DNA from 3 places in the Sphaerimonospora mesophila genome. Region 1 is predicted to be linked to each of the others. Evidence: riboswitches for the same ligand, from Rfam matches in the RefSeq annotation. Region 1 holds a riboswitch; each other region holds the start of a gene.

Evidence for each region. A riboswitch is a leader RNA that binds a small molecule or an ion and turns the genes downstream of it on or off. The one in region 1 is predicted to bind cyclic di-AMP.
Region 2: another riboswitch for cyclic di-AMP. It lies ahead of AP234_RS23365 (C40 family peptidase); the one in region 1 lies ahead of AP234_RS05730 (CHAP domain-containing protein).
Region 3: another riboswitch for cyclic di-AMP. It lies ahead of AP234_RS00280 (coiled-coil domain-containing protein); the one in region 1 lies ahead of AP234_RS05730 (CHAP domain-containing protein).

The regions. Positions count from the first base shown of each region.
Region 1 is NZ_BCBX01000031.1:289,369-292,595, reverse strand. Features, by position in the region: gene AP234_RS05735 (serine hydrolase domain-containing protein) at 83-1,459, shown strand; cyclic di-AMP (ydaO/yuaA leader) riboswitch at 1,663-1,803, shown strand; gene AP234_RS05730 (CHAP domain-containing protein) at 1,817-2,542, shown strand; gene AP234_RS05725 (cation:proton antiporter regulatory subunit) at 2,752-3,227, shown strand, end outside.
Region 2 is NZ_BCBX01000041.1:165,087-168,313, forward strand. Features, by position in the region: gene AP234_RS23360 (NlpC/P60 family protein) at 111-1,070, shown strand; cyclic di-AMP (ydaO/yuaA leader) riboswitch at 1,272-1,458, shown strand; gene AP234_RS23365 (C40 family peptidase) at 1,526-2,107, shown strand; gene AP234_RS23370 (peptidase MA family metallohydrolase) at 2,149-2,994, shown strand.
Region 3 is NZ_BCBX01000030.1:22,892-26,118, forward strand. Features, by position in the region: gene AP234_RS00270 (DeoR/GlpR family DNA-binding transcription regulator) at 1-267, shown strand, start outside; gene galT (galactose-1-phosphate uridylyltransferase) at 389-1,483, shown strand; cyclic di-AMP (ydaO/yuaA leader) riboswitch at 1,555-1,705, shown strand; gene AP234_RS00280 (coiled-coil domain-containing protein) at 1,719-2,651, shown strand; gene AP234_RS00285 (MmcQ/YjbR family DNA-binding protein) at 2,690-3,052, opposite strand; gene AP234_RS00290 (M50 family metallopeptidase) at 3,125-3,227, opposite strand, start outside.

The DNA of each region.
Region 1 (3,227 bases):
CCCAGGCCGCGCCGCGCCGCGTACGATCTGCCCCGTGCTGTGCTCCCCCGGCCGATAGCCTGATGCGATCGACGATGGTGTCGTGATTGCGGAGGTCGGTGGGATGGTTCTGGAGGGTACGGCTCGCGCGATGCTGCGCAGGCTGGCGATCGAGCAGGCGCAGTCGCGGGTGCCCTCGATGGTGGCGGCGGTGGTGCGGAACGGGCAGATCGCCTGGTTCGGGGCCCGGGGGCGGGTCGACGGGCAGCGGCCGGAGCGGGACACGCAGTATCGCATCGGGTCGATCACCAAGACGCTGGTGGCGGTCGCGGTGATGCGGCTGCGCGACGAGGGGCGGCTGAATCTGCTCGATCCGTTGGACAAGCACGTGCCGGGCACGCCGGTGGGCGAGGCGACGATCGCCCAGCTGCTGTCGCACACCAGCGGGCTGACGGCCGAGCCGCCCGGCGCGTGGTGGGAGCGCACGCCGGGGGTGGCGGTGGCCGAGCTGATCGGCGCGATGGGGCCGGAGTCGGCGCGGCATCGTGCGGGGCGGCGCTACCACTACTCCAACGTGGGGTTCGGGCTGCTGGGCGAGCTGGTGGCGCGCAAGCGGTCGGCGCCGTGGGAGCAGGTCGTGCGCGAGGAGATCCTGCGGCCGCTCGGCATGCGTGACACGACCCCGCGCCCGCGACCCCCGCACGCGACCGGGTACGCCGTGCATCCGTGGGCCGATGTGCTGCTGCCGGAGCCGGAGAACGACCATGTCGCGATGGCCCCGGCCGGGCAGATGTGGTCGACGGCGGCCGACCTGGCGCGCTGGGCGGCGTTCGTCGCGGGTGACACGGCGGAGGTGCTGCGGCCGGAGACGCTCGCGGAGATGCGCGAGCCGGCCATCGTGGAGGACGGCGACTCCTGGACCCGGGGCTATGGCCTGGGTTTCCAGCTCGTACGGCACACCGGCCCGCGCGGCCCCCGGCGGCTGGCCGGTCACACCGGGTCGATGCCCGGGTTCCTGGCCACCGTGTGGGCCGACCCCGCCGAGGGCGTCGGCGTGCTGTGGCTGGCCAACACCACCTCGGGGGTGCGCGGGCCGCTCGACGTCGACCTGCTGGACATCCTGGCCGAGCATGAGCCGCAGCTGCCGGCCGAGTGGGAGCCCGCCGAGGTCGACGACGATCTGCTGGAGCTGACCGGGCCGTGGTATTGGGGGCCGGCGCCGTACGTGCTGCGGGTCCTGCCGCGGCGGGGGCTGTCGCTCACGCCGGTCAGCGGTCAGGGCCGGGCGTCGCGGTTCGCCGCCAGGGACGACGGCACCTGGGTCGGGCTGGACGGTTACTACGCCGGTGAGACGCTGCGGGTGGTCCGCTCCGGCGACGGCGGCGTGCACCTCGATCTCAACACGTTCGTGTTCACCCGCGAGCCGTACGATCCGCAGGTCCCGGTGCCCGGCGGCGTCGACCCCCGGGGGTGGCGCTGAGCGCGCCGCGGTGACGTGTGCGCGCGGGGCGGGCCTGCGCGCGACGCCCCTTGGTTCCCACTGATCCGTCCAGTAAAACCCCAGTTGTCTTTACTTGACCGGCGTCGTGGTATCTATTACCTTTTATGCATCCAAGGGCGCATATGTCCGTTTTTCAGGTCAAGTGTGCCCACCTCTGACCGACGCGGTGTCCCGGCCGGGACACCGCCCGGCCGCCGAGTCCGCGTCCGCGCGGAGCCGGGGACCCACCTCTCCTTGGGGTGAATCGGCGCGCTGTGCCGTGCCGTAGGGCAACTTCCAGCCCGAACCCGTCAGCTAACCCGGTAGGCGGCATGGAAGCAAGGGAGTAGACCCCGCATGCACGCCCTCAAGTCCTGTGCCCGTGCTGCCCTCGTCACGGGCGTCGCCGCCGGCGCCCTCGTCTCGGCCGTGGTCGCCGGGCCGCAGGCGGCGCAGGCCGGTACCACCCACGCCGCCGCGGTCACGTCCCACATCGTGCAGGCGGGCGGCGAGCAGGCGGGCGGCGACGGCGCCACCAGCGGCAGCCCCGACACCCTCGCCCAGATCGCCGCCACGCTGCCCAAGGTCAGCCCGCAGGACGTGCTGAAGCTGGCCGCCAGCCAGGTCGGAATCACCGAGAACAGCTACGGCGGCGGGACCAAGTTCCACGAGTGGTACATGTCCAGCCCGCGCGCCCAGGAGACCCTGGCCCGTGACGGCGGCACCCTGTCCGGTTACGCCAACGCCCCCTGGTGCGACATGTTCGTCTCCTGGGTGGGCGAGCAGCTCGGCATCGGCCCCGTCATGGGCTCCGACGCCTACACCGTCACGCACGCCACCTGGTTCGCCGAGCACGGCCGGTGGGGCGACACCCCCGTGCCCGGAGCGGTGGTCTTCTTCGACTGGAGCGGCGGCGACTCCATCGGCGGCATCGACCACGTCGGCTTCGTCGTCCGCGACAACGGCGACGGCACCATCGAGACCATCGAGGGCAACACCGGTGACGGCGGCGCCGTTGAGCAGCGCACCCGCTCCAAGAGCTACGTGGCCGGGTACGGCTACCCGCTGTACACCGCGCCCTGACGCGATCCAGCCCGCGAAGCGCTGAAACGCTGAAACGCTGGTCGGACCCCGACCGGAGGCCGTGACCCGGCTCCCGGTCGGGGTCCCGCCGTCTCAGCTCCACCCCGTGTACGCGGCGGTTCGCCCGGCCTTTTATGTTCTGTAATGCTGTGCCCGTAGGGCCGCCGGAGTCCGCGGCACCAGGAAAAAGGAACAGCTCAGGAGGAGACGTGGATCTCACGCGGACGGGACTGCCGGGTATCGGGCTGCAGCATGTGCTCACCACCGAGCGAGGCCGGCAGGTAGGGGTGATCTCACATCACACCGGCCGCCGCGACCTGGTGATCTACGACAAGGAAGACCCCGACACCTGTGTGGTCACGGTGATGCTGACCGCCGACGAGGCCAACGCGCTGGCCGAGCTGCTGGGCACCGGCCGGATCGTGGAGCGCCTCAGCGAGCTGCATCGCCAGGTAGAGGGTCTCATGACGGAGAAGATTCCGATAGCGGCGGGATCACCGTACGACGGACGCGCGCTCGGTGACAGCCGAGTACGCACCAGGACCGGGGCGTCGATCGTCGCCGTGGTCCGCCAGGGTCAGGTGATAGCCAGCCCGCGTCCCGATCTCGTGTTCTCGTCTGGCGACGTCGTCGTCGTCGTGGGCACCGGGGAGGGAACAGCGGCGGTGGCCGACATCTTCGCCAA
Region 2 (3,227 bases), on a different contig from region 1:
GGCTGCCCGGACAGCCGGGGCCGGGCCGTGCTCGAGGCCGGCCAGGTTGAAGCTTGAAGATCGCATGAGTAGAGTCGCGCCAGGCTTGGGACGATCTCGAGGGGGCCTTGGTGCGAGGGCGCTTACCGGTGGCCGCCGGCATGGCCGCCGTGCTTTTGCTGCTGCCGAACATGGACGCGCAGGCGGATCCGAGACCGACCGTGGCTCAGGCCAAAGCGAAGTTGAAGCAGCTGAACGAGCAGGCCGACAAGCTCGTAGACCGTTACAACGCGGCCAACGAGAAGTGGAAGAAGGCCAAGAAGCAGTACGACGCGGTCAACGACGACTATCGCAAGCACGCCAAGCGGGTCGAGGAGCTGCGCGAGGGGGTCGTCTCCATCGCGGTGAACGACTACCAGTTCGGCGACCTGGCGTGGAACGGCGTCCTCTACGGCACCGACCCGGAGGCGGCCCTCAGCGGCATGGCCGCACTCGACCAGCTCTCCCAGGAGCGCGCCCGCAAGCTCGAGGCGTACGAGGGCGCCATCTCGGGGCTCAAGCAGCGACGGGACAGGAAGAAGTCGGCCTACGACTCCGCCGTGAAGGTCAAGGGCGACCTCGCCAAGGAGAAGGATGAGGTCGAAAAGCTCGTCAAGCGGCAGATGGCACTGCTGCGCGAACTCGGTGCGTTCAACCCCGGCAACCCGAACAGCGCGGGAGCCGTCTACACCGGGCCGGCGTCGGGCAACGCGCTCACCGCGCTGCAGTTCGCCTACAAGCAGATCGGCAAGCCCTACCGGTACGGCGGGACGGGACCGAGCGGCTGGGACTGCTCAGGGCTCGTTCAGGCGGCCTGGGCGGCGGCCGGGGTGCGGCTGCCCCGGACGAGCTATGAGCAGTGGGCGTGGGGCGCCGGCCGGCGGGTGTCCCTGAACGAGTTGCAGGCCGGTGACCTGCTCTGGCACTCGGGCTACGGACACGTCGGGATCTATGACGGGGCCGGCAAGGTGGTCCACGCTCCCCAGACGGGAGATGTGGTGAAAGTCACCCCACTTGCCCAATATCGCCCGATTGGTGCGGTACGCCCCTGAGGTCGCTTTTTGATCTCTTTGTGCTAAATGTGAGCAGCATCATATTTAGGTGAATTTCGTCCGGGTATCCTGCGGTTTTTACCTTACCCGGAGCTTAAACGATCTCCTTCTCCTTGGGGTGGCCTTTGCCGTTCGGTGGCGCGTCCGGATAGCTTCTGGGCCTGCGGCGAGCACCGGACCACCGGTCTCGTCCCGCATCCAATCGGTGATCTGCCGAGTCCGTGCAGTCAGGAGGCACGGAGCCGGGGAACCAACGACCCTCGCATTCAGGGGTCAGGGGTGAATCGGCGCGCCGGGAGCGTTCCAAAACGCTGCCACCCGGGTGCCGTAGGGCGACTTCCCCGCCCGAACCCGTCAGCTAACCCGGTAGGCGCGAGCGGAAGACCCTAGGAGAGATCCTGTCTACCACCCCCGCGAATCTGTCCCATCGTGCCCGTCTCGTCCTCGGTGGCGTCGTGCTGACGTCCTCCCTCGGGGCCATCGCCGCACCGGCGTCGGCGGACGACTCGGTGACCGTGACCGTCACCAAGGCGAACCCGGCGGTCGGACGGGCCGCCTCGGCCGACGACCCCGCGGCGAAGAAGACGTCGGATAAGACGAGCACGGAGAAGACGAGCACGGATAAGACGAGCACGGAGAAGAAGGAGGCGAAGCCGAGCCGGGCCGAGCGTCAGCAGGCCAAGGCCAAGCAGGCCGTCAAGGTCGCCAAAAGGCATATCGGCGCCCCCTACCGCTGGGGCGCCACCGGACCGCGAGCGTTCGACTGCTCCGGCCTCGTCCAGTTCGCCTGGCGCAAGGCGGGAGTACGCCTCCCGCGCACCACGTGGTCGATGCTCGGCGCGGTGCGCAAGAAGGTCGCCTGGCGGAACCTCAAGGCCGGTGACCTCGTCTTCACCAGCGGCGGCGGTCACGTGGGCATGTACATCGGGCGCGGCAGGATCGTCCACGCGCCGCACAGCGGCACCCGGGTGAGGATCGACAAGCTCGACGCCTACCGCAAGCGCACCTTCGTGGGAGCCGTACGACCCGGGGTCTGACGTCACCGCTGCCGCCGCGCGGCCCCCGTACGATGCTCGGCATGCCGCTGATCCGTGTCTTGATCGGGGCGCTGGTCCTGATCGGGCTGCTGGTCCTGCCGGCCGGGTCCGGGCCGGGTGATCGCCTGCTGCCGTCGGCGCGGGCGATCACCGCCGAGCATCCGGACATCTGGGCCGGTGCGTCGTGGGCCAGGGGCGAGCACGTGCTGGTCGTCGGCCGGCCACGTGGACTCGTCGCCGAACTCGCCGCGCCGGCCGACCGGGGGAGCCGTACGGTCGCCCGGGTCTGGGGGCGGCCGGTCGACGCGGTGATCCTGGTGCCGGCCACGACGGAGCAGGCGGCCGCACTGGCCGCGCCCGCGCGCGTGACCGGACTCGCCGCGCTCGCGGGGGTGGACCGCGTGATCGTCGAACCGTCCGGCTTCGCCCGCCTGTCGGCGGCCGGCCGCCGGGTCGTCATCACGCACGAGCTCACCCACGTCGCCACGGACGCGGCGGCGACGGGGCACCTGCCCGCCTGGCTGGTCGAGGGGTTCGCCGACTACGTGGGCTACCTCGACAGCGGCCTCACGGCCGGCGCGGTCGCCGCTGAACTGGCGGCGGACCTGCGGGCCGGGGCGCCGCCGCGTGCGCTGCCCGATCGTGCGGACTTCGCGGCGGGCTCGCCCCGGCGGGCGCAGGCGTACGAGGAGGCCTGGCTGGCCTGCCGGTACATCGCCGAGCGGTTCGGCGAGCGGCGGCTCGTGGCCCTCTACCGCGCCGCGATGCGCACCGGCCGGGACGGCGGTGAAGGCATCGACGGGGTGCTGCGCGCCACGCTCGGCATCTCGACAGCGGAGCTCACCCGCTCGTGGCTCGCCTACCTCCCCACCGTGATCTTGCGATAGCTCGCACCCATGGCCGCCTGCCTGCCCGTTCGTCCTCGCTGATCTTGCAGAAACTCCCGATCATACGCCGCTGCCTGCGACAATGCTCTTCGTGACCTTGCACTCCACCGCCGAGTGCAAGATCACGAATGGTGTTTCAGCAGGTCACTGTGGATCGACGAATATTTCTGCAAGATCACGGAAGGTCGCGTGCCAGGTGGGCGGCCATCCGTGCGAGCATTCGCAAGATCACG
Region 3 (3,227 bases), on a different contig from region 1:
CGAGCCGGCTTCACGACCCCGAACCTCCTCGAAGCCGAGACCGACCGGGAGCTGGTCGCCGCCGCGCGGCAGCTCGTCGTCCTGGCCGACCACACCAAGTGGGGCACGGTCGGCATCAGCACCATCGCCCGTCTCGATCAGGCCCATGTCGTCGTCAGCGACAGAGGACTACCGGATGACGCACGGGCCGAGCTGTCCGAGCACGTCGGCCGCCTGATCATCGCCGATCCGGCCGGGGAGGCCGGGCCGCGCGCGGCGGCGCCGTGAACGGCGGCGGCAGGAGCCACGGACGACGCCGGCACCGGTCGCTCAGGCGACACGACAGGCGACAGCACGAACGACTGAACGACGACGTGAAGACCGACATGAACGGCAGCGTGAAGACACCGTGAAGCGCACGATCACCCATCTCGCCGACGGCCGTGAGCTGATCTACTACGACCGGCGGGACGACGCGGACCACGGGGCTTCCGACACCCGTGACCTGCCTCCGCGCCCCCTCGCCTCCGAACTGCGCCACGACCCGCTGCTGGACGAGTGGGTGGCGGTCGCCCGGCACCGTCAGACCCGCACGCATCTCCCCTCGGCCGAGGAGTGTCCCCTCTGCCCCGCCCACCCCGGCTCGGAGATCCCCTCCCCCTACGAGGTGGCGGTCTTCGAGAACCGCTTCCCGTCCTTCAGCTTCAACACCGGCGGCTTCGACACGGGGCAGAGCGCCGGGACCGGCGGGCACGACGACGTGGGCGGGCTCAGCGAGGCGCGGCCGGGCGTCGGACGCTGCGAGGTCGTGTGCTTCACCGCCGACCACGACGCCTCCTTCGCCTCCCTCGGCGACGACCGGGTCGAACTCGTCATGGAGGCATGGGCCGACCGTACGGCTGAGTTGTCCGCTCTGCCGGGAGTTGAGCAGGTCTTCTGCTTCGAGAACCGCGGCGCCGAGATCGGCATCACGCTGCCGCATCCCCACGGCCAGATCTACGCCTACCCGTACGTGACGCCGCGAACCCGGCGGATGCTGGACACGGCCGCCCGATACGCGGGAGGGAACCTGTTCGCCGATGTGCTGGCGGCCGAGCGGCGTGGCCCCCGGGTGGTCGCCGCCAACGAACACTGGACCGCCTTCGTGCCGGCGGCCGCCCGCTATCCGTTCGAGGTGCACGTCTATCCGCACCGCCGGGTGCCCGACATCCCCGCGCTGGCGGCCGAGGAGCGCGCCGCGTTCGGGCCGATCTACACCGAGGTGCTGCGCCGTCTGGACGGCCTGTTCGGGGTCGCCATGCCGTACGTCGCGGCCTGGCACCAGGCCCCGGTCTCCCATCGGCGCGATCTCGCCTATCTGCACCTGCAGTTGTTCAGCATCCGGCGGGCGCCGGACAAGCTGAAGTACCTCGCCGGCTCGGAGTCCGCGATGGGCGCCTTCGTCAACGACGTACTGCCGGAGGAGGCGGCCCGGATGCTGCAGCAGGCCCGGATCACGGGCTGATCTCCGAATGGTTGCGACTTGGGGTGGCAACCGGTCTTTCCGTACCACTAGTATCCTTCGCATCGACTGACCCAGCCGACAGGCCTAATCCCAGGCGCCGCGCCCGGGAGCCGGGGACCCAACAGGAACATGGGGTGAAGGCACGCCAGGTGTTCGACCTGGTGCCCGGGCGCCTCCAGCCCGAACCCGTCAGCTAACCCGGCAGGCAGATGGAGAGGAGTGGGCACTGCCCCGCGTGTCACCTCTGGCCGCCGTTGTGCTGGCGGCCGCCGTGCTCGTGTTCGGTACGGCCACAGCGGGCCATGCCGACCCGAAACCCAGCAGGAGCGTCCTCAAGAAACAGCTCGCCGGCCTGGAGAAGAAGGTCGACCAGCTGATCGTCGACTACAACGCCAAACGGGTCGAGCTGGCCAAGGCCCGTACGGCGGAGCAGGCCGCGCGTGAGCGGCTCGCCCGGGCCGAGGCCGACTACGAGGCCATGAGACGGTCGGTCGAGGACTTCGCCGAGCGGACGTACCAGATGAGCGGCCCGGTGCCGGTTCCCGACCTGACGACCTCGGCGCTCGTGTACCAGATGCAGCAGGAGCAGGTGCTCAGGCTCGGCCGCTTCGAGGAGGCGCGCGCGGAACGGCAGCGCGCCGCTGACGCGGCGAAAGACCTGACCGCCCGATTCAAGGCGCAGGCCGCGACCGTCGCCGATCGGCGCAAGGAGGCGGAGAAGCTGATCGACGAGATCAAGGACAAGCTCGACAAGCTGATCCCCGTCGCCCCCGGCAGACGGCCGGGCGGCTCGTGGGCTCCCGAGTTGCCCACCGGCGCCGACAACATCACTCCGCGCACCCGGTTGATGCGTTCCGAGGTGGCCGAGCACTTCGACCTGCGCTTCCCGGTCGGCTGCTACCGCTCGGACACGAGTGGCGAGCATCCCCTCGGTCGCGCCTGCGACTTCATGATGAGTTCGGGCGGCGCGATGCCGACCGAGGAGATGAAGGCCCTCGGCGACGCCATCGCGGACTGGGCCATCAAGAACGGCGCCAAGCTGGGCGTGAAGTACGTGATCTGGCGGCAGCGGATCTACAACCTCGGCCGACCCGGCTGGCGGGTGATGTCCGACCGCGGCGGGGTCACCGCCAACCACTACGACCACGTTCACATATCGATGTACTGAGGCGTTCGCCCTGCCCCTCGGTCCGCCCCGTGCCTCGGTCACTCCTCCGGAGCGGGCACCCGGGCGGCGAGCGTCTTCGGCGCCACATGGCGGAAGGCGTCTGCGACGATCCGCCGGATCTCGTCCCAGTCCACCGGGACGTCCAGGTAGACGCCCAGCCAGCCGCGGTGCCCCACGTAGGGCGGCCGGAAGAACCGGTCGGGCTCGGTCTCGACGAGTTCCTCCTGCACCCCGGGAGGGGCGGCGCACCAGAACGCGAGCCGGTCGACGTGGTGGTGGTCGGCGAACATGACGAAGGTCTTCTTGCCCCGCACGAACCAGGTCGGCTCGCCGTGACTCAGCCGCTCGGTCGTCTCGGGCAACGCCAGGCACAGCGCACGCAGCCGCTCCAACTCGTCCATCGACGAAGAATACGACACCGCGCGGCTATTCGTACGTCAGTTTGAGAAAGTGTGGATCGCCGATCAACGGGCTCAGCCGGAGATGCGTACTGGGTTGACCAGATCGGCGTAGATCAGCAGACCACCCATGACGAGGAGCAACGCGGCCATCACGTACGTCAGCGGCAGCGCCTTC